Methylomagnum ishizawai: one gene and its partner. Each later gene encodes a partner of the first gene's protein in a complex. Links are inferred from orthologs where the notes say so. Each region holds a gene or a part of one and is shown in the gene's direction. Other genes may lie near its edges.

What was found.
Region 2: the proteins of uvrB (region 1) and uvrD are in contact, whole or in part, in a crystal structure (PDB 7EGT), measured with the Thermus thermophilus proteins. The link is inferred for Methylomagnum ishizawai from one-to-one orthologs. Residues at the interface, in WP_096411307.1 of Thermus thermophilus: Glu23, Leu25, Arg26, Asp27, Gly28, Glu29, Arg30, Phe31, Arg55, Glu326, Asp327, Phe328, Glu379, Ser382, Gln383, His398, Gly400, Arg401; in WP_096412145.1 of Thermus thermophilus: His654, Arg656, Phe657, Gln666, Asp668, Glu669, Lys680, Arg681, Leu682, Ser683, Lys685, Tyr686, Ala687.

What each region holds. Positions count from the first base shown.
Region 1 is NZ_FXAM01000001.1:1,769,760-1,780,347, forward strand. Bases 1-2,917 are described here. They hold uvrB (excinuclease ABC subunit UvrB), read left to right. Parts: upstream 1-384; coding sequence 385-2,451; downstream 2,452-2,917. Other genes in these bases: B9N93_RS08010 (pyridoxal phosphate-dependent aminotransferase), read right to left, coding at 1-218; B9N93_RS08020 (polysaccharide deacetylase family protein), read left to right, coding at 2,784-2,917. Outside these bases: more of B9N93_RS08020, read left to right, coding at 2,918-3,998; B9N93_RS08025 (reprolysin-like metallopeptidase), read left to right, coding at 4,169-5,728; B9N93_RS08030 (DUF4410 domain-containing protein), read left to right, coding at 5,784-6,509; B9N93_RS08035 (hypothetical protein), read right to left, coding at 6,601-7,347; cax (calcium/proton exchanger), read right to left, coding at 7,360-8,451; B9N93_RS08045 (EcsC family protein), read right to left, coding at 8,632-9,450; B9N93_RS08050 (hypothetical protein), read right to left, coding at 9,453-10,049; B9N93_RS08055 (heavy metal translocating P-type ATPase), read right to left, coding at 10,110-10,588. UniProt on the Escherichia coli protein: The UvrABC repair system catalyzes the recognition and processing of DNA lesions. A damage recognition complex composed of 2 UvrA and 2 UvrB subunits scans DNA for abnormalities.
Region 2 is NZ_FXAM01000001.1:625,286-635,891, forward strand. What follows is about bases 334-3,268. They hold uvrD (DNA helicase II), read left to right. Parts: upstream 334-681; coding sequence 682-2,856; downstream 2,857-3,268. Other genes in these bases: B9N93_RS02720 (YgaP family membrane protein), read right to left, coding at 345-602; B9N93_RS02730 (PepSY-associated TM helix domain-containing protein), read right to left, coding at 2,863-3,268. In the rest of the region: more of B9N93_RS02730, read right to left, coding at 3,269-4,134; B9N93_RS02735 (hypothetical protein), read left to right, coding at 4,561-5,151; hxlA (3-hexulose-6-phosphate synthase), read left to right, coding at 5,618-6,259; hxlB (6-phospho-3-hexuloisomerase), read left to right, coding at 6,269-6,802; B9N93_RS02750 (endonuclease/exonuclease/phosphatase family protein), read right to left, coding at 6,918-7,697; B9N93_RS02755 (thiol:disulfide interchange protein DsbA/DsbL), read right to left, coding at 7,790-8,482; B9N93_RS02760 (c-type cytochrome), read right to left, coding at 8,526-9,104; yihA (ribosome biogenesis GTP-binding protein YihA/YsxC), read left to right, coding at 9,312-9,941; B9N93_RS02770 (hypothetical protein), read left to right, coding at 10,282-10,606. UniProt on the Escherichia coli protein: A helicase with DNA-dependent ATPase activity. Unwinds DNA duplexes with 3'-5' polarity. Translocates on single-stranded DNA with 3'-5' polarity. Initiates unwinding more efficiently from a nicked substrate than double-stranded DNA.

The sequences.
Region 1 (10,588 bases):
CCGGGGGTGCCGTCCACGGCGGTGTATTTGGTGAAGCCCGAGTGGATGGCCGCTATCGCCGCCTGTTTGATGTGTTCGGGGGTGTCGAAATCGGGTTCGCCGGCTCCGAGTCCCACGATATCCTTGCCGGCGGCCCGCATGGCGGCGGCGCGGGCGGTGACGGCCAGGGTGGGGGAGGGCTTGATGGATAGGACGCGGTCGGAGAGTCTGATGTTCATCGTGGGCGCTGTGCGAAGGCGTGGAAAAAGCGAGAGGATAGCCATGCGGGGCGGGGCTGTCGAGTATGGAACCCCGGCCCCGGCCCAAACCATTCCGGGTCATCTCCGCCTAATATCGGGGCATCCGCCCATCCGATCCACCCGCGTTTATAGGTAGCGCACCATCATGCCGATCAAACCCGTGCTAGACGAATCCCTCCCGCAACAGCCGACCCAGGGCAAGCCGTTCCGCCTGCGCAGCCCGTTCCAGCCTGCGGGCGACCAACCCGAGGCCATCCGCCAATTGGTGCGGGGCGTCAACGATGGCTTGTTGCACCAAACCTTGCTCGGCGTTACCGGCTCGGGCAAGACCTACACCGTTTCCCAGGTGATTCAGGAAACCCAATTACCCACTTTGATCCTGGCCCCGAATAAAACCCTGGCCGCCCAACTTTACGGCGAGATGAAGGAATTCTTCCCGGAAAACTCGGTGGAATACTTTGTTTCCTATTACGACTATTACCAGCCCGAAGCCTATGTCCCGTCTTCCGATACCTATATCCAGAAGGACGCCTCGCTCAACGAGCATATCGAGCAAATGCGGCTGTCGGCTACCAAGGCGCTGATCGAGCGGCGCGATACCGTGATCGTGGCGACGGTGTCGGCCATCTACGGTTTGGGCGAACCGGCCTCGTATTTCAGCATGGTGCTGCACTTGGTGCGCGGCGATATGATCGACCAGCGCACCCTGCTGCGCCGTCTCGCCGAACTGCAATACACCCGCAACGATACCGAATTGCGCCGCGCCACTTTCCGGGCGCGGGGCGAGGTGGTCGATGTGTTCCCGGCGGAATCCGAACGCGAAGCCCTCCGTATCGAATTGTTCGACGGCGAAATCGAACGCCTGTCGTTGTTCGATCCCCTGACCGGCGCGATCCTGGCCCGCATCGCCCGCTACACCGTGTTCCCCAAGACCCATTACGTCACCCCGCGCGAAAAAATCCTGGAGGCCATCGACCAGATCAAGCTGGATTTGAAGGCGCGGCTGGACGAATTGCGCGATGCCCATAAGCTGGTCGAGGCCCAGCGCCTGGAACAGCGCACCTTGTTCGATTTGGAAGTCATGCTGGAAGTGGGGTATTGCCCCGGCATCGAGAACTACTCGCGCTATCTCTCCGGGCGCGGGCCGGGCGAGCCGCCGCCGACCTTGTTCGATTACCTGCCCGCCGAGGCCCTGGTGGTGATCGACGAAAGCCATGTCACCATCCCCCAGTTGGGCGCGATGTACCGGGGCGACCGCTCGCGTAAGGAAACCCTGGTGGAATACGGCTTCCGCCTGCCTTCGGCCTTGGACAACCGGCCTTTGCAATTCGAGGAATTCGAGGCACGCGCCCCGCGCCGCATCTATGTTTCGGCCACGCCCGGCCCTTACGAACTCAAGCATTCCGGGGCCATCGTCGAGCAGGTGGTGCGCCCGACCGGCCTGGTGGACCCGGAGGTCGAAATCCGCCCGGTGCTGAACCAGGTGCAGGATTTGCTCTCGGAAATCCGCCAGCGTGTCGCCAGGAACGAGCGGGTCTTGGTGACCACGCTGACCAAGCGCATGGCCGAGGATTTGACCGAATACCTGTATGAACACGGGGTCGCCGTGCGCTATTTGCACTCGGACGTGGAGACGGTGGAGCGGGTCGAAATCATCCGCGACCTGAGGCTCGGCAAGTTCGCGGTGCTGGTCGGCATCAACCTCTTGCGCGAGGGCTTGGATATCCCCGAGGTGTCCCTGGTCGCCATCCTCGACGCCGACAAAGAAGGCTTCCTGCGCTCGACCGGCTCCTTGATCCAGACCATAGGCCGCGCCGCCCGCAACGTCCACGGCAAGGCCATCCTCTACGCCGACACCGTCACCGGCTCCATCGCCCGCGCCCTGGAGGAAACCGAACGCCGCCGCGCCAAGCAAATCGCCCACAACCTCGCAACCGGGCAGGTGCCGCAAAGCATTGTCAAACGGGTGGTGGATATTTTGGAAGTGCCGATCCCCGGCGCGGCAACGGGGGCGAAAACCCGGTCCGCCGCCCAGGTGGGCGAACCCCAGGCCGGTTATCGTGCGGTGAAACCCAAGGACGCGGCCAAGCTCGTCAAGCAGTTGGAAGAACAGATGTACGCCCACGCCAAGGAACTGCGCTTCGAGGAAGCGGCGCGGCTCCGGGATGAAATCCAGCGCCTCCGGGACGAGGTTTTGGTCGGCGGCGCTTGACCCGGACCCTATGGGAACGCGGGTCTTGGCTTGTCGCTCGGGTTGTACGGTGCAAATCCAGGTTCGCGCTCCGGGTCTCCGGGGCCTGAGGCCGGTTTGGCACTGGCGGGCGGGTTAATGCGCTGTTTATAGTCCGGCCATCCGGCCAGTATCCGGGGCGGGACCGGGAGATACCCTGTCCCAGGCGGGTTGAGGCCAGCATCGTCCAATGGCTCGCTTCGGGAAAAAGATTGTTCGGTTTCCGACAAGGCTTGCCCTTGTCACAAGCGATGCCCGCGCCCGGCATAATAGCGGTCGAAATTCTTTCAGAATCCCATTCCTAGCGAGCCGCTATGTCCATCATCCATCACGCCCTGGTCCTCAATCTCCACCAGCCGCCCGGCAACCTCGAACATCTCCTCGCGGAACAACCCTGGGAAGCCCGTGAAATCCTCTACGCCTACGACCGCATCCCGCGCTTCCTCTGGGGTTACGAGGATGTCGCCAGGGTTCATCTTTCCTTGTCGGGCACTTTGCTGGAAACCCTGTCCAGCCCGGAATTCCAGAGCAGTGTCTATGGCATCATCGATTGCGGCTCCCTGTTATGGCATTTGCAGAACGAAAAGATCATCGATATTTTGGGCACGGGTTATTACCACCCGGTATTCCCCCTGATTCCCGAGGCCGACCGCGACGAGCATATCGCCCGCTGGCAGGGTATCGCCCGGCATTTGTTCTGGCGCAATGGATTCCAGGGGTTTTGGCCGCCGGAAATGGGTTTTTCCATGGAACTGATTCCGCTGCTGAAGAAATTCGGCTACCGCTATGTGATCGTGGATAGCGAGCATGTGGAGCCGGTCACGCCCATGGATTGGCACGAATTACGTTACCGTCCGCATATCGCCCGCTATGGCGACGACGAGATCATCGTCATCGTGCGCGACCGCGAATTGTCCGACGCCCAGGAGTCGGGCATGGATTACATCTGGTTCGTGAAGGAAGTGGCCCAGCGCACCCAGTGGTGCGAATTCGAGCCACTGGTCGTCACCTGTACCGATGGCGAGAACGGCGGCTGGTTCCGCAACACCCAGAACGAGGTCAATTTCTGGGGCGCGTTCTACCGCGAGCTTTTGGACGAGGCCCGCAAGGACAGCCTGATCCGGCCCACCTTCATCAAGGATTACCTGGATAAGCACGGGGCCGTGGGCGAGGTGCGGGTGAAGACCGGGGCGTGGAACACCGGCTGGCACCATGGCAACGATTTCGTCCAATGGACCGGCTCGCAGGCGCAGAAGGACTCGCTGGCGCGGGTCGAGAAGGTGAGCGCCCAGGTCCACGAGGCGCTGATCGAAGCCGCCGAGCGCGAATTGGGCGACCAGGAGCGCTATGAATTGGAGTCCGCCCACTGGCGTTTGCTGCGGGCCGAGACCAGTTGCAATTTCTACTGGGGCGAGGATTGGGTGAACCGTTGTCATGCCGACCTGGACGCGGCGGTGGCGACCTTGAATCGCTTCCGCGCCAAGAAATATTCTTTGGACGGCGATCCCGGTTGGCATCTTCCCGGCTGAGCGGCGCGGCCTTGGTCTGGCTGCGGCATGGCGGAATCGACGCTCCGCCCCGGCTGCCGGATCGCGCCGCGTTCCATCCGGGCTCGGCGGTCCTGGATTTCCCTTCCCACCCAAAACCGTCTTCCTCAGGGCTATAATCCCAGGACTCGCGCTATTCAGGAGTCTCCGCCATGCGCTATCGAACCGCCTGGATTATCGGCCTGTTGACCGGCTTGGCCGGGAACCCCGCCCAAGCCGGGAATCCCGGCCCCCAATCCCTCCAAATCCTGCTGCAAGATATTTCGACTCCCTCCGGCGTGCGTTTCCACGTCGCGCCGGAGATCGCCCAGGATCGCATCCAGGCCCAGCCGGAAGGCACGGCCTGGCCCGATATTATCCGTAGCCTGCTGCGTGGCTATAACTACGCCGGTACGTGGTCGGCTGGCGGCAAGCTGACCGAGGTCAATGTCACCGGGCGCAACGGCGATGGTCGGGCACCCGCCGCCGCCGCGCCGTCGCCGGGCGAACTGTTCGCCTACCGTCCCGGCCGGTCGATCCCGGCCCAATACCGGATTTACGCGCCGGGTTCGGTCTACCCCATCGACGTGCCCGCCCGGCGCCTCAGGAACATGAAGAAGGGCGAGCGCCTCTATGCCAACCTGCCCGATGGCCGCTATGCCTTGGTCCACGACAACGCCTGGAAACACGACAATGGCGACCTGACCTGGGTCGGTTATCTCGACGGCCCGCAAGGCCGTTACCGGGCGCTGTTGACCTTGGGCGAGGGAGCCTTGGCCGGGCAAATCCTGACCCCCGGTGGCTTGTACAAGTTGGAATCGGACGAGGGCGGCGGCCAATGGTTGGTCGATATGGAGGCCTCGGGCTTGCAGAACGGCGGTTTCGAAGGCGACGAAAGCCCGGTGTCCAGCGGTGTCGGCGGGGCCGGTCCGTTGCCGCAATCCGTGGTGGGCGAGGGGGCGAAGGTCAAGGTGCAGGATGGCGGGGGTTCGACCCAGCCCGTCGATACCACCGCCACCCAGGATGGCAAGACCCGCATCGACGTGTTGCTGCTCTACACCGCCGGGATGGGCAATGCCGGGGTCTCCACCCGTTTGAACCAACTCATGGCGCTGGCGAACCAAGCCTTGGCGGATAGCCAGGTGAACGCCGTGTTCCGCTTAGCCGCGGCCCAGAAGGTCGGGTATGCCGACCGTACCCTCAACGCCACCGCCCTGGACCGGCTGACCTATGCCGGCAAGGGCTTCCGCAATATTCCCCGCCTACGCGCCCGGTACGGTGCGGACGTGGTGGCCTTGGTCCGTCCCTTCAAACCGCAGAGCCAGGGCGGCAACTGCGGCATCGCCTGGGTCGATGGCGGCGGCGACACCCCGCTGACCGCCGACCAGGCCTTCGCTGTGGTGGGCTATGGCGCGGCGGGCGGTTATTACTGCTCGGACTACGCCCTGGCCCACGAGATCGGCCACGTCATGGGGGCCACCCACGACCGCGCCCATGCCACCACTCCCGGCAAATTCCCCTATTCGTATGGCTATGGCATTCCCGGCCAATTCGGCGACATCATGAGTTATTACGATCCCGAGGTCGGGGTCTACGCCAATCCCGACCTGGCTGTTTGCGCGGGTTCGGCCTGCGGAGTGCCCATCGACCAGCCGGGGGCGGCGAACGTAGCCCTGACCTTCAACCAGACCGCGCCGACCGTGGCGGCTTTCTCGCGGTCGACCTCCCCATAGATGGGGATTTCCATTTCCATCCTCTTCCCACCACCATAACCAAAACGAGGCATCCATGCGTTTCCTGTTCCCGCTCAAATCCTTCGTCCTCGCCTTCGCGGTCCTGGGGCTGGCCGGTTGCGCCGGTTCCAAGATCAAGAACACCACCGAAATCGCCGCTTCCGGCCTGCCCAGGCCGCAGCAGGTCTTGATTTATAACTTCGCCGTCAGCCCCTCCGAGGTCAAGGCCGGTTCCGGGCTACTGTCCAAACTCCAGAACACCGATCCCACCGCCGAGGAAATGCAGATCGGCCGGGAAGTGGCCGACGCCCTGGCGACCGAGCTGACGGTGAAACTCCAGTCCTGGGGTTTGAACGCGATCCGGGCCGACCAGAACATGCCGCTGAATCCGGGGTCGATCCTGATTACCGGGCAATTCGTCAACATCGACGAGGGCAGCCGCCTGAAACGGACGGTCATCGGTTTCGGCGCGGGGCAATCCTCCATCGACGCCAATGTCAGCGTGATGGCCCCGACCAACCAGGGCTATCAGCAATTGATCGGCTTCGACGCCCACGCCGACAGCGGCAAGATGCCCGGCGCGGCGGTCATGGGTCCGGTCGGCGCCGCCGCCGGGGCTGGCACGGCGGCGGTGGTGGCCACCAACGCCACCTTGGGCGCGGTCAAGAACTACAAATCTTCCTCGGCGCAGGAAGCCAAGGGCATGGCCGACGAGGTCGCCAAGGCATTGGGCAAGTATTTCGCGGAGCAGGGCTGGATCGATCCCAGCTTGGTCAAGTAGCGGGCGGGGCGCGGGGTTCCGCGCCAAAGTCCGGGAAACGACAACGGCCCCGCCGGGCGGCGACGCCCGGCGGGGCCGTTCGCGTCGGGGGTCAGAGTTCGATGGACTGCCTGCCGCCGGGGATGCCGTCGCCCGCCAGGAGGCAGCTTTGCGGATACACCCAATCGCCGTCGTCGGGACCGTGGATCAGGATGCCGGTCATGAAGGCGTAGTCGTAGACCTTGGGATCGACCCCGCCCAGCAGGCGTTCGCCGTCCTCGCGGATGATCTGGCAGGCCAGCCGGGTGGCGGCCAGGAGGTCGGGTTGTTCGCCATAGCGGAGGCCGGACAGCAGCTTCTGGCGGACGCAGCATTGTTCGAGGTCGTCGAAATCGGTGCGCGGATCGATGCGGCCCGAGGCCAGTTCCTTGAGTACCGCCGCCAGCGAACCGCAGGCGTGGGAAGCCTCGTGCAAGCCCTCCCGGTAGACCGCCCCGATTTCCCCTTCCCCGGAAATGGCGATATGCGGCAGGGCGAAGAACACGAAGCGCCGCCGCCCGCCCACCAGGGGGGCATGGGACACGCCGGTCAGGATGCCGCTGCGCCCCAGCAGCAGGAAACCGCCCAGGCTGCGGCAGCCGAAGGTCTTGCCCCAGTGGCGGGTGACCCCGGTCACGAAGGCCGAGGCGATTTCGTCCCGGCACACCGCGACCATCCCCAGGGTATTGGCGTCCTCGAAGCCGTGGTCGGCGAGGCGGACGGCACCGCGCTGGAGATAGTCGTCCAGGGGCAGGCTGCCCGGCAGGCGGGTATCCAGGGCTTGCCGGAACAGCGGGAAATCGTTGGATGGCGTGGGCATCGGGGCTCCGTGTCAGGGGTGGAAATAGAAAGCCGTGCCCAATATCCCATAGGTGGTGAGCAGCAGGGAACCTTCCAGCCAATTCGAGCGGCCATCGGCGCTGATGGAATTGGCGATGCCCACCGCGATGACCGCCGCCACCAGTTCGAAGGAATGGAATTCCAGGTTCATGGGCTTGCCCATCAGGAAGCCGACGATGACCAGCACCGGCGCGACGAACATGGCGATTTGCAGGCTCGACCCCACCGCCACGGCGACCGCGAGGTCCATCTTGTTCTTCATGGCGAAATTGGCGACGGTGATGTATTCCACCATGCCGCCGAACAAGGGGATCAGGATCACGCCGATGAACAGCTCGGTCAGGCCCATGCTGGTGATCGCCAGCTTGAGGCTGTCGACCAGCAACTCCGAGACGAACACCAGGAGGCCGCTTCCCGCCAGCAGGATGAGGATGGGTTTCCAGAGGGCGACTTGCTCTTTGGCGGCGTCCTCGTCCGAATGCAGCGAGGCTTCGTCCAATTCGTAGAGCTGGCGGTGGTTCTGCATCGAGAATACCAGGGACAGCATATAGAACATCAGCAGCAAACCGGCGGCGACCAGGGAGAAATGGTCGAGCAGTTTGGGGTCCAGCCCGGAGGAGGTGTAGTGGATCGCGGTCGGGGTCAGCAGCACCACCAGGGCCAGGTTCAGGGAGGAGGCGTTGATGCGGGCGACCCGCGAGGGGAAGCGTTGCTCGCGGTGTTTCAGGCCACCCAGGAGCATCCCGGCCCCCAGCGCCAGCAGCAGGTTGGCCGCGATGGTGCCGGTGATGCTGGCCTTCACCACATCGCCCAAACCTTGGGACAGCGCCACCACCGAGATGATCATCTCGGTGGCGTTGCCGAAGGTGGCGTTGAGCAAGCCGCCCAGGGTGGGGCCGACTTCGCCCGCGATGGTTTCGGTCGATTCGGCGATGAGGGCGGCGATGGGGATGATCGCCAACCCCGAGATCAGGAATACAGCCATCGGATCGAGCGCCAGCCGCTCCGCCAGGAAACTGGCGGGCACCAGGATCAGAATCCACCATACGGTCTTGCTGCCGAGTTCGCGGGGCAGGGTTCCCATTGTTTGCCTTGTGTTTTTACTTCGTCCAGAGGGAGGGTTCGTGGCCGGGATGGCCGATGCGGGGAGTGAGCGCCCGCGCTTATCTTATGGCGGCGGAGGGCCGGACCGGCCCTCCGCCGCGGTGATTCCGCTGATTCGGGTATGCGTCCCGAGTTCCGTAAAACGATTGATGCGGGCGCGCTAAATCGGCGCGATCCAGGCCACTTTGCCCCGCTCGCGCAGCCAGCGCTCCTGGAATACCCGCTTGGCCGCCACCCCGGCTCGGCTGACGAACTGCCGGTTTAAATAGGCGTTGAAGGCAATATTGAAACCGGGGATTAACGCGCCCAGTTCCGCCCCCAGCACCGCCCGTTGCAAGGCCTTGTTGGCCGATTCTTCCATCGCCTGGTTGATGAGCGAGGTTTCGATCTGGCGGCGGTGGCATTCCAGGGCGCGGGCTTTTTGTTCCGGGGTCGCGGCCAAGGATAGCGCCAGGATGCCGATCATGGTGTGCCGGTCGGCTTCGCCATGGGCCGCGTAGCCATAGGCCTGCGAAACCTCGTGGATCACCCTGAGGGCACCGAACAGCAAGGCGGGGATGCCCACCGCCGTCGAGACCGGCCCGCCCGCCCCGGTGGCCGCGCCCATGCCGAGGGCGATGCGGCTGGCGTCGGCGATGATCCGGTCGGCCAGGGCGTCGCAAAATTCCAGCGGCTGGGCGGCGATATCGTCGAGGCTGCGCATATCCGTCAAGCGTAGGCGCTTATCCTTGAAAATGCTGTCGTCGCGGGCGATTTGCCCGGCGGCTTTGTTGAGGGCGTTCATCGCCGCCTGGACCGGGGCGTCGGGGATGAGCTTGCCGCTCAGCTTGCCCAGCGAACCCGCGACTTGGTTGGCCAGGCGCTTGGTCATACCGGGCTTTTCGCCTTTCCAGGCCGCGATGGCGCAGACCTGCCGCAATTCATATTCGTTCAGCACATGCGGGGTGCCGTCAATCGCGGTAAGGCTCTGCGCGGCCATGCTCAGCGCTTGCTCCCGTCGTGTGGATAACGCCGCTCCAGATCGTCCAGGAAACGGTTGATTTGCTTCATGCCGCCCCGGGCGAACTTGGGCGAGTGGCCTTGCCGCCATTTTTCCAGCCGTTTGCGGTTGCCGGGCCAGAGGGCGGCGGCCCCCGCGATCAGGAAGGGCGTGCCGAGGACGCCCGGCACCACGACGCCGATCACCCCGGCCACGATCAGCACCCAGGCCACATCCTTGGCGAGATGCTCGACGCGGTCCACGACATCCGCGTCATTGGCGTCGCCGTCGCCGGTTTCCGGGGCGATTTTGACGAGGCAGGGCAGGGTGGCGGGTGCCGCTTCCGGTGCGGAGTGCGTGTCGTTGGCTTGGGTTGCCGCCGTGACCGGTGCCGCTTCGGGGTTATGTTCGGGGGGCGGTGTGGCTGTGTCGGTGGCCGCGGTGTCGGTGGCCACTTCCAAGGTGGAGCCTGGGGCCGGTGTGTCGTCGTGGGGGCCGGGTGCCGCCGGTTCCGTGGGGGTGGGCGCTAGGGCGATGTCCGCGCCGGGCTGGGCTTTCCGGCGTCTTTTTTTGGGGGAGTTGGTCGTGTTGGCGTTCATACCCTGAATCTCTTTATATGAATTGCGGCGGGCGGGGAGGCGTTCCCCGCCCACTAGGCGCTAGACCGTCAACCGTGCGGGCTGGTTGCGGCTGGCGGCGCTGGCGCGCAACGAAGCCTTGGCGGAACGGTAGACGTTGTATACGGCGATATTGGCCAGGATGCCCGCCGTGATGCCGTTCAAGAGCCCCGCGAACGCCCCGACGATGCAGAGCAGGTTGGGGATCATCGCGGTGCGGCAGGTTTTGACGATACGCTCGCGGTTTTCCGCCGAGAGCGCCGCGATATCCGCCAAGGGTTCCAGCGATTCGCCGAGCAGCACGATATCGACCGCCACATCATCCGCCAAATCGGCCCCACCGGCCAGCGCGACGGTGACGTGGGCGTGTTCGCGCAGGGCCGGGCTGGTGCGGGAGTTTCCTATCCAGACTGGGCGCACGTCCCGGCGGCGCAAGCCTTCCAGGAACAGGGTTTTGCGCTCCACCGACAAATCGCCGCTGTGAAGTTCCACGCCGAGTTGCTGGGCGAGGGCGGCGGTTT
Region 2 (10,606 bases), 1.1 Mb from region 1 along the record:
GTGATTGAAATTATTTTGGATTCAATGGCTTGCGGATAGGGCGCGGGATTGCGCCAGGGGTCTGGGCGGCGTGTGACGGGGTTGGATCGAACGGTGAACGTTACGTCGGCCTATCGGGGGCGGAGTGGGTTGGCGGTGTCGGACGGGGTTAGGGTTTTAGAATGGGCCACCCATTCCCGGTCGGTTTGTCGCGGGGCCGGCCGGGGGTTTGGGCGGGGTGTGGATGCGATAGATTCCGGCGGGGTGGGCGGGAAAGGTTTCCCAGGTTGGAGGCGGGTTCGGCACCCGGTCGGGGAACGGATGCCGTGGCGGGTGTCCCGTGTGGCTGGGAACGGCGGGTGGCCTCAGTGGTGTCCGCCGCAGCAACCGGCGGCGGGCATTTCTTCGCCCGGCTGCACGGTGCTTTTGCTCATCCCGGAATAGACCGGGCACCAGCGCAGCTTGGCGGTGGCGACCAGGACACCGCCGACGACCAAAAGCGGGATGTTCGCCATGAACACCGATGCCAGCAAAGCGCCGATGCCCACGCCGTAGCGGATTTTCTGTTCTTGCAGGCCGATATTCAGTTCGCGCTGCGTCATGCGTTTGAAATCGAAGTTCATCGCCGGGCTCCTAGATTGAAACACTAGATTTTGCTTGCTCGGGCCGGATGGCGCAAGCCGATTCCGGTAAAATGCTGCGATGAACATTCCAGCGATCATCGATTCCCTGAATCCGGCCCAGCGCGAGGCCGTGACTTCCCCTTGTCCGGCCTTGTTGGTCCTGGCCGGGGCCGGCAGTGGCAAGACCCGCGTGCTGGTGCATCGCATCGCTTGGCTGATGCAAGTGGAGGAAGTTTCCCCCCATGGCGTGCTGGCGGTCACTTTCACCAACAAGGCTGCCAACGAAATGCGTGGCCGCATCGAAGCGATGCTGTCCGCCCCGACCACCGGCATGTGGGTGGGCACGTTCCACGGCTTGGCCCATCGCCTGCTCAGACGGCACGCGCGGGAAGCCAAACTGCCGGAGACCTTCCAGGTTCTCGATTCCGACGACCAATACCGGTTGATCCGCCGCTTGCTCAAGAGCCTGGATTTGGACGAGGCCCGCTGGCCGCCGCGCCAAGTCCAGTGGACCCTCAACGGCCACAAGGAGGAAGGCCGCCGCGCCCGCCACCTGCCCGTGTCCCCGGACCCGTTCGAGCGGCAGATGCTGAGGGTCTATCTGGCCTACGAGGAAGTCTGCGAACGCTCGGGGCTGGTGGATTTCGCCGAGTTATTGCTACGCGCCCATGAGTTCCTGCGCGATACGCCCACGGCGCTGGCGCATTATCAGGAGCGTTTCCAGCACGTCCTGGTCGATGAGTTCCAGGATACCAACCAGATCCAATACGCCTGGCTCAGGCTGCTGACCGAGCGCCACGAAAATCTGTTCGCGGTCGGCGACGACGATCAATCGATTTATAGCTGGCGCGGGGCCAAGGTCGAGAATCTCGCCCGGTTCCAGCAGGATTATCCCCAACACCGTTTGGTGCGGCTGGAGCAGAACTACCGTTCCACCGGCCATATCCTCAAGGCCGCCAATGCCTTGATCGCCCATAACCAAAGCCGTTTGGGCAAAACCCTGTGGACCCAGGGCACCGAGGGCGAGCCGATTGCGGTCTATGCCGCTTTCAACGAGCAGGATGAAGCCTATTTCGTGGTGGAACGCATCCGGCAATGGGCGGCGGAAGGCCATGCCCGCCGCGATGCGGCGATCCTGTATCGTTCCAACGCACAGTCCCGCCAATTCGAGGAAAAGCTAGTGGCCTTGGGCGTGCCCTACCGGGTCTATGGCGGCTTGCGCTTCTTCGAGCGGGCCGAGATCAAGGACGCCTTGGCCTATCTCCGCTTGGTCGCCAACCGCGACGACGATGCTTCCTTCGAGCGGGTGGTGAATACGCCGACCCGCGGCATCGGCACCAAGACCCTGGACTTGATCCGCGATCTGGCCCGCGACCAGCGCCTGCCGCTGTGGCGGGCGGCGGAGCGGTTGTGCGGCGACGCGGCGGCCTTGCCCGCCCGCGCCCGTGCGCTCCTGGCCGGGTTCCTGCAACTGATCGAAAAACTGGCCTACGACACCGCCGAACTGGCGCTGTGGGAGCGGGTACAGCGGGTCGTCCTGGGTTCCGGCCTCAGGGAACATTATGAAAAGGAAAAAGGCGGGCAGGGCGAGGCCCGCTTGGAAAACCTCGACGAATTCATCAACGCCGCCCGCCAGTTCGAGACGGAACCGCACCTGGATTCGGAATTGCCCAAGCTGGACCAATTCCTCGCCCACGCGGCCTTGGAAGCCGGCGATAACCGGGGCGACGCGGACGACGATTGCGTGCAACTCATGACCTTGCATGCCGCCAAGGGCTTGGAGTTCGATCTGGTATTCGTGGTGGGTTTGGAGGAGGGTTTGTTCCCCAGCGTGCAGTCCATCGAGGATGTCGCCCGCTTGGAGGAAGAGCGCCGCCTGTGCTATGTGGGCATCACCCGCGCCAAGCGCAAGTTGTTCCTGACCCACGCCGAAACCCGGCGCCTCTATGGCAAGGAGACCTATCCCCGGCAATCCCGGTTCTTGCGGGAGATTCCCCAGGAATATCGCCATGACGTGAGGATGAAGGGCAAGACCGCCGCGCCCAAAGCCGCCGCGCCCGCCCTGGGCACCCGTCCGGCGGGTCCAAGCGTCGGCGGGTTCAGGGTGGGACAGCGGGTGCGCCATGCCAGTTTCGGCGTGGGCGTCATCCTCAAGTTCAAAGGCGATGGCGACAAGACCAGCGTCGAGGTGAATTTCGCCACGGTGGGCATTAAGGAACTGATGCTGTTGTCCGCCCGTTTGCAGCCGGTTTGAGGGCGGTCAGGCGCATTTCCGCAGCAGGGCTTTGATGGCCGACACCACCCAGGCCGCGCCTTGCCCGCCGTGCTTGAGCAGCCATGCAGCCAGGGGACGCGCCCTGGCCGCGAGATGCCGGATATCTGCCCATAGCGGCCCGAAATCCACCGGCATATCGCGTACCCGGCCCCGCCGGATCAACCAGCCCAATACGCCGCTGGCGAACAGCAAGGCGGGGGCCAGGCCGGCGAGGAACCATAGGAACCGGCCTCCCGTGCCCCAGGTTTCCCCGGTATGCAGCGGCCACAGCCAAGTCATCGCGGTTTCCCCCGCGCCGAACCGGGCGGGATTGCGGACCTCGCGGATTTGGCCGCTGTACTGGTCCACCCAGACCGTGGTGAGCGGATGGCGCTGGTTCACTTCCCAGGGCTGCCGCAGCGAGATGCGGTAGGTGCCGGTTTTCCCCTCGGGCGTCGCCACCCGCCGCACCTCCGCGTGCGGGAACGGGCCACGCGCCAATAGCACCGCCTCGTCCAACCCGACCGGCCTATCGTTGGGCATGGCCGTGCTGCGGATGGCGGGGCCGTCGTCGTCGTGGCCCATGCCGGAGGTTCCCAATAGCGATTCCGGTACCCGCGGGAAGGCTAGGCCGAATCCCGTGCAAGCCTGGGCCAGCAAGGGCAGGGCGATGGCGAGCCCGAATAGCCGGTGCCCGTCCCGGATCAGCCGTCCCAGGCGCTTCCCGCCGCCCGGCGTGAATATCCGCTTGATTCCGACCGGCTCCGATAACCCCAGCCACAGGCCGGAAACCACCGTCAGCACCAGCGCCAGTCCCAGTCCACCCACCCAGTTCCAGCCCGTGCGGCCCAGGCCGAGTTGCGTATGCCAGTCCGAGAGGCGGGTGGCCGCCGTCTCGCCCCAGAAACGGCTGGCGACGATTTCCGCCGTATAAGGATTCACCGACACCATCAACGGCGCGTAGAACCGGCCTTGGGTTTCCTCGGGATTTTCATACCAGGCGGTTAACATGCCGTCCGGGGTGCGGGGGAGTTCCAGCGTCCAGCTTCCGGGCCTCCGGGGGTGCGCGGCCCGTACCGCCGCCAGGATAGGGTCTAGCGCAAGCGGCGGGGCTTTGGGGCGCTCGATGGAGAGCCGGGGGTCCAGCCATAAATCCAAGGCCGGACCATAAAGGGCGAGAGCGCCGCTCAACCCGATCAGCGCGAAGAACAGCCCCAAGGGGAGCGCCAGCCAGCGATGGATTTTCGGACAGGGGCGGTGCGGGGGTTTAGCGTTCATGGCGGGGAGTGGGACGGCGGGAGGGATAGCTTATCGTATCCCCGCCAGGTCCGGTCCAACCAGGGGGATAACAGGCGGTCGGGGACGGCGTTGGAAAAGGTCGCGACCGATGGGCAAGATCGTCCGATACCAGCGGAGTTTGCCGATATTCAAAGGGAAGCGGGCCTGCGGCCGGGCTTCAAACTCATGGTATCTATAAGGCCAACCATCCGTTTATAATGCCTCGATAGCAGGCCGGGTGTAAGAGGGTTCTCCATGAAAGGTGGAGTTGCATCCGCTGGGAATGCCAATGTGTCGCGACAGGAAACTCTCTATTCCATTTGGCGGCATGCCCCCTTATACTACAGGCACTAGCGGCCATCCAGCCCTGATTCGCTTGGGGCTGCACCCACTTCTCAGGACATTAGATAGGGGAAAGACGTGAAAATGAGCAATACGACGACGGGTTTATTGGCGGCGGCGCTGCTGCTGTCCAGTCCCTTGGCTTCGGCGGAGTCCAAATATCCAGCGGCGGATTTCGAGCCGCAGGTCATCACCCGCGATGCCGATCTGATCTCCAAGCACGACCAAGCCGCCAAGGAGCGCGAAGCCGCCGAACAAGCGAAGCAGGCGAAGCGCAGCCAAGTCGTCGCGTCGTCGGCGGTGTCCAAGTCGTCGGAAGCCGAAGCCGATTCCACCCCAGCCAGTGCCGCCGAACCTGTGGTGACCACCGAAGGTGGTTCCTCGATGGATAACTTTCCCGTTGCCTTGGTCGTTTTCGCCTTGGCGGGCTTGGTATTTTGGAGCACCAAACGGCCCAAGGGCCAGGAAGTTCGTTATAGTGCCGCTCCTGTCGCGTCCACAGGTACCGTGGGCGGAGAAACCGGGGTTGCCAAATACCTGAAGGAACTCGAAGCTTCCGCCCGCAAAGCGGCCGGCACCGGGGTTGCCCGCTATCTCAAGAATCTCGAAGCCAACGCCGCTCCCAAAGCCCCCGAAACCGGCGTAGCCAAATATATCAAAAGCAATAAGCTCTAAGTCATAAGACGCGGTACCGAGAAATACCCGGATATCAGGGCTGTTGACAGGTTCCGGCGGTTTCGACTTGAATCGAAATTGTTGATGCGATAACCAGTATCGCGCTTAATCAAAGTTATATCGGAGTACATATTATGGCGGAGCTAAGCGGAGTAGCTAAGTATATTAAAAACCTGGAGTCGTCTGAAAAGAAAGTCGTCGAGACCGGGGTGGCCAAGTATATTAGGGACCTGGAGGCTTCCGCGAAAAAGTCGGCCGAGACGGGAGTTGCTAGGTATATCAAGAATCTTAATAAGGCTGGGTGAAAATTGCTTGCGAGCTTAGGCATCGAAGCGATGTGCCAACAGCTTGATTAAGGCGATGGCCTACGCGCTACACAGTTAGGAGTTGACATTCGTCTGAAATAGGGCGATGCATTTCTAAGCATAAAACCTGTAACCAACCATAACCAATCGGAGCATACACCATGGCAAGACCGTTAATTCAATTGGCACTCGATTCTTTGGATGTTGCCCAGACCCTGAAGCTCGCCAGCCTCGCGGCTCCTTATGTTGACATTTTCGAAATCGGCACCCCGTGCATCAAGCATAACGGCGTGAGCTTGGTCAAGGAATTGCGCAAGCTTTATCCCAACAAGCTGATCCTGGTCGACCTCAAGACCATGGATGCCGGTGAATACGAAGCCACCCCGTTCTATGCGGCGGGCGCTGACATTTGCACCGTGCTGGGTGTTTCCGGTTTGGCGACCATCGCCGGCGTGATCAAGGCTGCCAATGCCCATGGCGCCGAAGTGCAGGTCGATCTGATCAATGTTCCCGACAAGGCCGCGTGCGCCAGGGAATCCGCCAAGCTGGGTGCCCAAATCATCGGTGTCCACACCGGTCTCGACGCCCAGGCCGCCGGTCAGACCCCGTTCGCCGACCTGCAAGCCGTGGCCAAGCTGGGCCTGCCGATGCGTATTTCCGTGGCCGGCGGCATCAAGCAGTCCACCGTGCAGCAAGTCGCCCAGGCCGGCGCGAACATCGTGGTCGTCGGTGCCGCCATCTACGGTGCGCCGTCCCCCGCCGATGCCGCCCGTGAAATTTGCGAACTGGCCAGCGCCGCCTAAGGAACCCATATGCATCAGCAGCTCATCATAGACAAGATTACCAGCATCCTTTCGGCTACCGATGCTAGCTATGAAGAAAAATTAACCGGCATACTCGATAAGGCATCGCGCATATTCATCGCGGGTGCCGGTCGGTCGGCCTTGGTTGCAAGATTCTTTGCAATGAGGTTGATGCATGGCGGTTATGACGTCTATGTCGTCGGTGAGATCGTGACGCCGAGCATCCGTGCGGGGGATTTGTTGATCGTCATCTCCGGTTCCGGGGAAACCGAGACCATGATCGCCTACACGAAGCGGGCCAAGCAATTGGGTGCCGAGATCGTGCTGATTTCGGCCAAGAGCAGCTCGACCATCGCCGACATGGCGGGTTCGGTGCTGCAAATCGGCAGCCCCGAGCAATACGGCAAGGTTGTCGGTATGCCGATGGGCACTGTGTTCGAGCTATCCACGCTGATGCTCCTGGAAGCCACCATTTCGCATATCATCCACGAAAAGGGGATTCCGGAAGAAGAAATGCGGACCCGGCACGCCAATTTGGAATAATCCCCCGCGGGGTGGTTCCAGAAAGTCGCCAGGGCAGGATTCATATCCTGCCCTTTTTTTATGCCTTGGGGATTGCGCGGGCCGGGCGCATACGGGTTGACCCTCCCGATGCGCTTCAGCCGCCGATCGGTAAATGCCTCGGCAGGGCGATTTCCATCGCGACTGGCAAATGGTCCGAGCAGGTGAAATTCAGCGCCCGGACCTTTTCCACCTTCAATTCGGGCGTGACCAGGATGTGGTCCAGCATCCGGTGCGGACGCCAACTCGGGAAGGTGCTGATCTGGCAGGCGGGATCGCACAGCCGGGTGGTCTGGAACAGGAGGTTCAATTCCGGGGAATCGGGTTCGCAATTGAAATCCCCCATTAGCACCACATAGGGCAGGTCGTGGATCAACTCGCCGACGAAGGCCAGTTGCCGAAGCCGGGTCCGTTGCGCCAGGGACAGATGCAGCACGCCAACATACAAGGCATCCTCGCCCGATTGGCCGAACCGTGCCAACAACGCGCCCCGCCCCGGCAAGCCCGGCAGTTTGTAATCGTGGACGGTATCCGGCTTCAGGCGGCTCAGCAGGCCGTTGCTATGCAGGGCGATATTGCCGAAACGGCGGTTGACCTGGTTATGCCAATAAGGGAAGCCCGCGTGTTCGGCCAGATATTCGGCTTGCACGATGTTGTGGCTGCGGGCGCCGCCGCCGTCCACTTCCTGTAGGCCCACCAGGTCGAAGGGTTTGAGGAGTTGGGCGATGCGGTTGAGGTTGGGCAGGCGTTTCCGCGAGGGCAGGATGTGTCGCCAGCCCCCGGTGAGGTAGTCGCGGTAGCTCGAAGTGCTAATGCCGGTCTGGATGTTGAAACTCGCCAGTTTCAGGCGGCGCGGGCGGTCGGGCACGGATGTCATGGGCTGGGGTCTGCGTGGGTTGCGCGTTCCCCGGACGCGGATCCGCCGCCTGGGAGCGGCGGTCCTGTGGGGTCCATACCCTGGGCGGTGGCCTAATGGGCCGCTTTCAGGGCCGGTGCTTCGGGAATCGGCGGGGCGCCATGGGCTTCCGCCACCGGGGGCTTGGCCTCGGTTTCCTTCTTGATGAGCGCGTTGGTGATTTCGATCATGCGGGCGAAGCTTTTGGCCTTGGCGGGACCGACCAGATATTTGCCGTTCACTACGATGCTGGGCGTGCCGGTGACGCCGTAGCGGGCGGCCATGCCCTCGGCCTGGCGCAGTTTGGAATCCACCGCGAAGGACTTGAAGGCCGCTTTGAAGTCGTCCTCCTTCACGCCGTGGGCGGCGAAGAACTTGCCCAGGTCCTTCTCCGATTCCAGGGTCTGGTGCTTGTTCTGGATGGCGTCGAAGAAATCGCTATGGACCTTCTCCACCACGCCCAAGGCCTCGGCGGTGAAGAACGCCTTGGCGTGGTTGCGCCAATGTTCGTTGAACACTGCCGGTTGGCGGATGAACACCACGTTCTGCGGTTTGCTCCTGATCCAGTTGTTCAGGTCGGGCTCGAAGTGGTAGCAATGCGGACAGCCATACCAGAAGAATTCCATCACCTCGACCTTGCTGGGATCGGAAGTGGGTTGGGCCGGGTTGATTGTGTCGTAGTCGGTGCCGGCTTTGAACTCCTCGGCGAAAACCGGCGCGGATAGCAACAGCCAGCCCGCCATGAACCCGAACAGCAGTTTCATCATGATACCTCGTCAAAAATACAGGGAGTGTTATGGGAAGCGTGGATTATTGGAGGCTGGAAATGTAGTCCGCCACCGCCTTGATTTCCGCCTCGTTCATCCGGGCCGCCAGGGCGCGCATCATGCCGTTCATATCGTTGCCGCGTTCCCCGGCCTTGAAATCCCGGAGGGTCTTTTCGACATAGGCGGCGTACTGCCCGTTGAGCTGGGGGAACACCGCGCCCGGATTGCCGTTGCCGCCGAAGCCGTGGCAGCCGGTGCAGGCCGGGACGCCGGTCTTGAGGTTGCCGGTGCGGTAGATGGTTTCGCCGAGGGCGTTGGCTTCCGTCTTCTCGATGGTGATCTTCTGCTGGCTGTAATAGGCCGCGAGATCGTCGATATCCTGGCCGGTGAGGGGTTCGGCCAAGGCGCCCATGGTGGGGTCGCCGCGCTTCTGGGATTTGAAATCGTGGAGTTGCTTGGCGATGTAGGCGGCGTGCTGGCCCGCGATCTTGGGGAAAATCGGGGCGCTGCTATTGCCGTCCTCGCCATGGCAGCCGGCGCAGACCATGGCTTTTTCCTTGCCGGCGGCGGGATTGCCTTGGGCATGGGCGAGGGCGACGCCGCCCGCCAGTAACAGACCCATCCAAAACCTTAGTTTTCCCATTCCCGATACCTCGCTGATAGCCGGATGTTATTGATATGAATGTAAACGGGCCGTCCGGGGCGGTGGCTTGGGGCATGGTCCCGGTGGCGGCGTGGCGCTGAAAAACCCAATGGGCGTGGTCCGCTTCAAACCCGCAATCAAATACGGGTAAACTACAAAAGTCAATTATTTCCCCAACGGCCTATCGTGAAATCCATTTATCATTCCGCCAGTTTCCTGGCGAGCGCCTCGAAGCTGAGCAACGCCCCTCCCGACCAAGGCTTGGAGGTCGCGTTCGCGGGCCGGTCCAACGCCGGGAAGTCCAGCGCCATCAACCTGATCACCCAACAGAAATCCCTCGCCAGGGTCAGCAAGACGCCGGGCCGGACCCAACTGCTCAATTTCTTCCAACTCGACGCGGACCGGCGCCTGGTCGATCTGCCGGGCTACGGCTACGCCGAGGTGCCCGAGGCCATGCGCAAAACATGGGGGGCGATGATAGAGAACTATCTGAGCCAGCGCCAAGCCCTGCGCGGGGTTTTTTTGGTGATGGACATCCGCCGTCCCTTGACCGATTTCGATTGGCGCATGATCGAATGGTGCGCCCATTACCGCCTATCCCTGCATATCGCCCTGACCAAGGCCGACAAGCTCAGTCGGGGCGCGGCCCTCGATACCCTGCACAAGGTCAGGCGGGAGTTGGCCGGATGGCAAGGCCCGGACATCGGCCTGCAATTGTTCTCCGCCCTCAAGCGGGTCGGTGTGGAGGAGGCCCATGCCGTGTTGGACCGCTGGTTCGAATGCGGGCCGGGCGCGGTGCCGGACGGCGGGCTTTGAGGGATCGCCGGGCAAAAAAAACTCCGAAGCAAAAAAGGGGAAAATGCTTCGGAGTCTTGGAGTTCCCGGTTGGGGGGAACCGGGATTGAGAAAACTACCCAAAGAGAGGAGGTGAGTAGTTCGCGTCGTGCCTGAATGGCCCTATGACCCCCTTCCGCCGGAGAAAGTTCCAACCGGCCCCGGCCCTCGTGATACCCAGGAATTCCACCGGTCCCTACCCGGAACTTATCCCCGTCCCGCTGTCTCGAATGAGCGCGGCGCGTTCCCCCCGGAACCGCCGGGCACCGGCCCATCCCGCCTGCCGGAATCCCCTTGAAACCCATCGTCTAGGCCCGCCCACATGAATATCCAAAAACTCGTCAGTTTCAACTTTCACTTCGCCGTCTGGTTATCGATCCTGGGCGGTATCGCCGTGATCAACCATCCCGATTTCATCGTGCCCGACGACGACGGCATGTATGGCCCCTTGCTTAATAACTTCCTGGTCGTCATCGGCTATCTGGTATTCAGCCAATTGGGGCTGTGGTATTTCCGCTATTTGAAGGGCAGCCGCATCGAGGCTTTGATTATGGCCTATACCTTTTTCGCCACGGCGGTGGGGGCCAAGTTCTATGGGATGGTCAACAACCTGCCGGTGTCGGATGCCTTCGTGATGGCCATGGCCT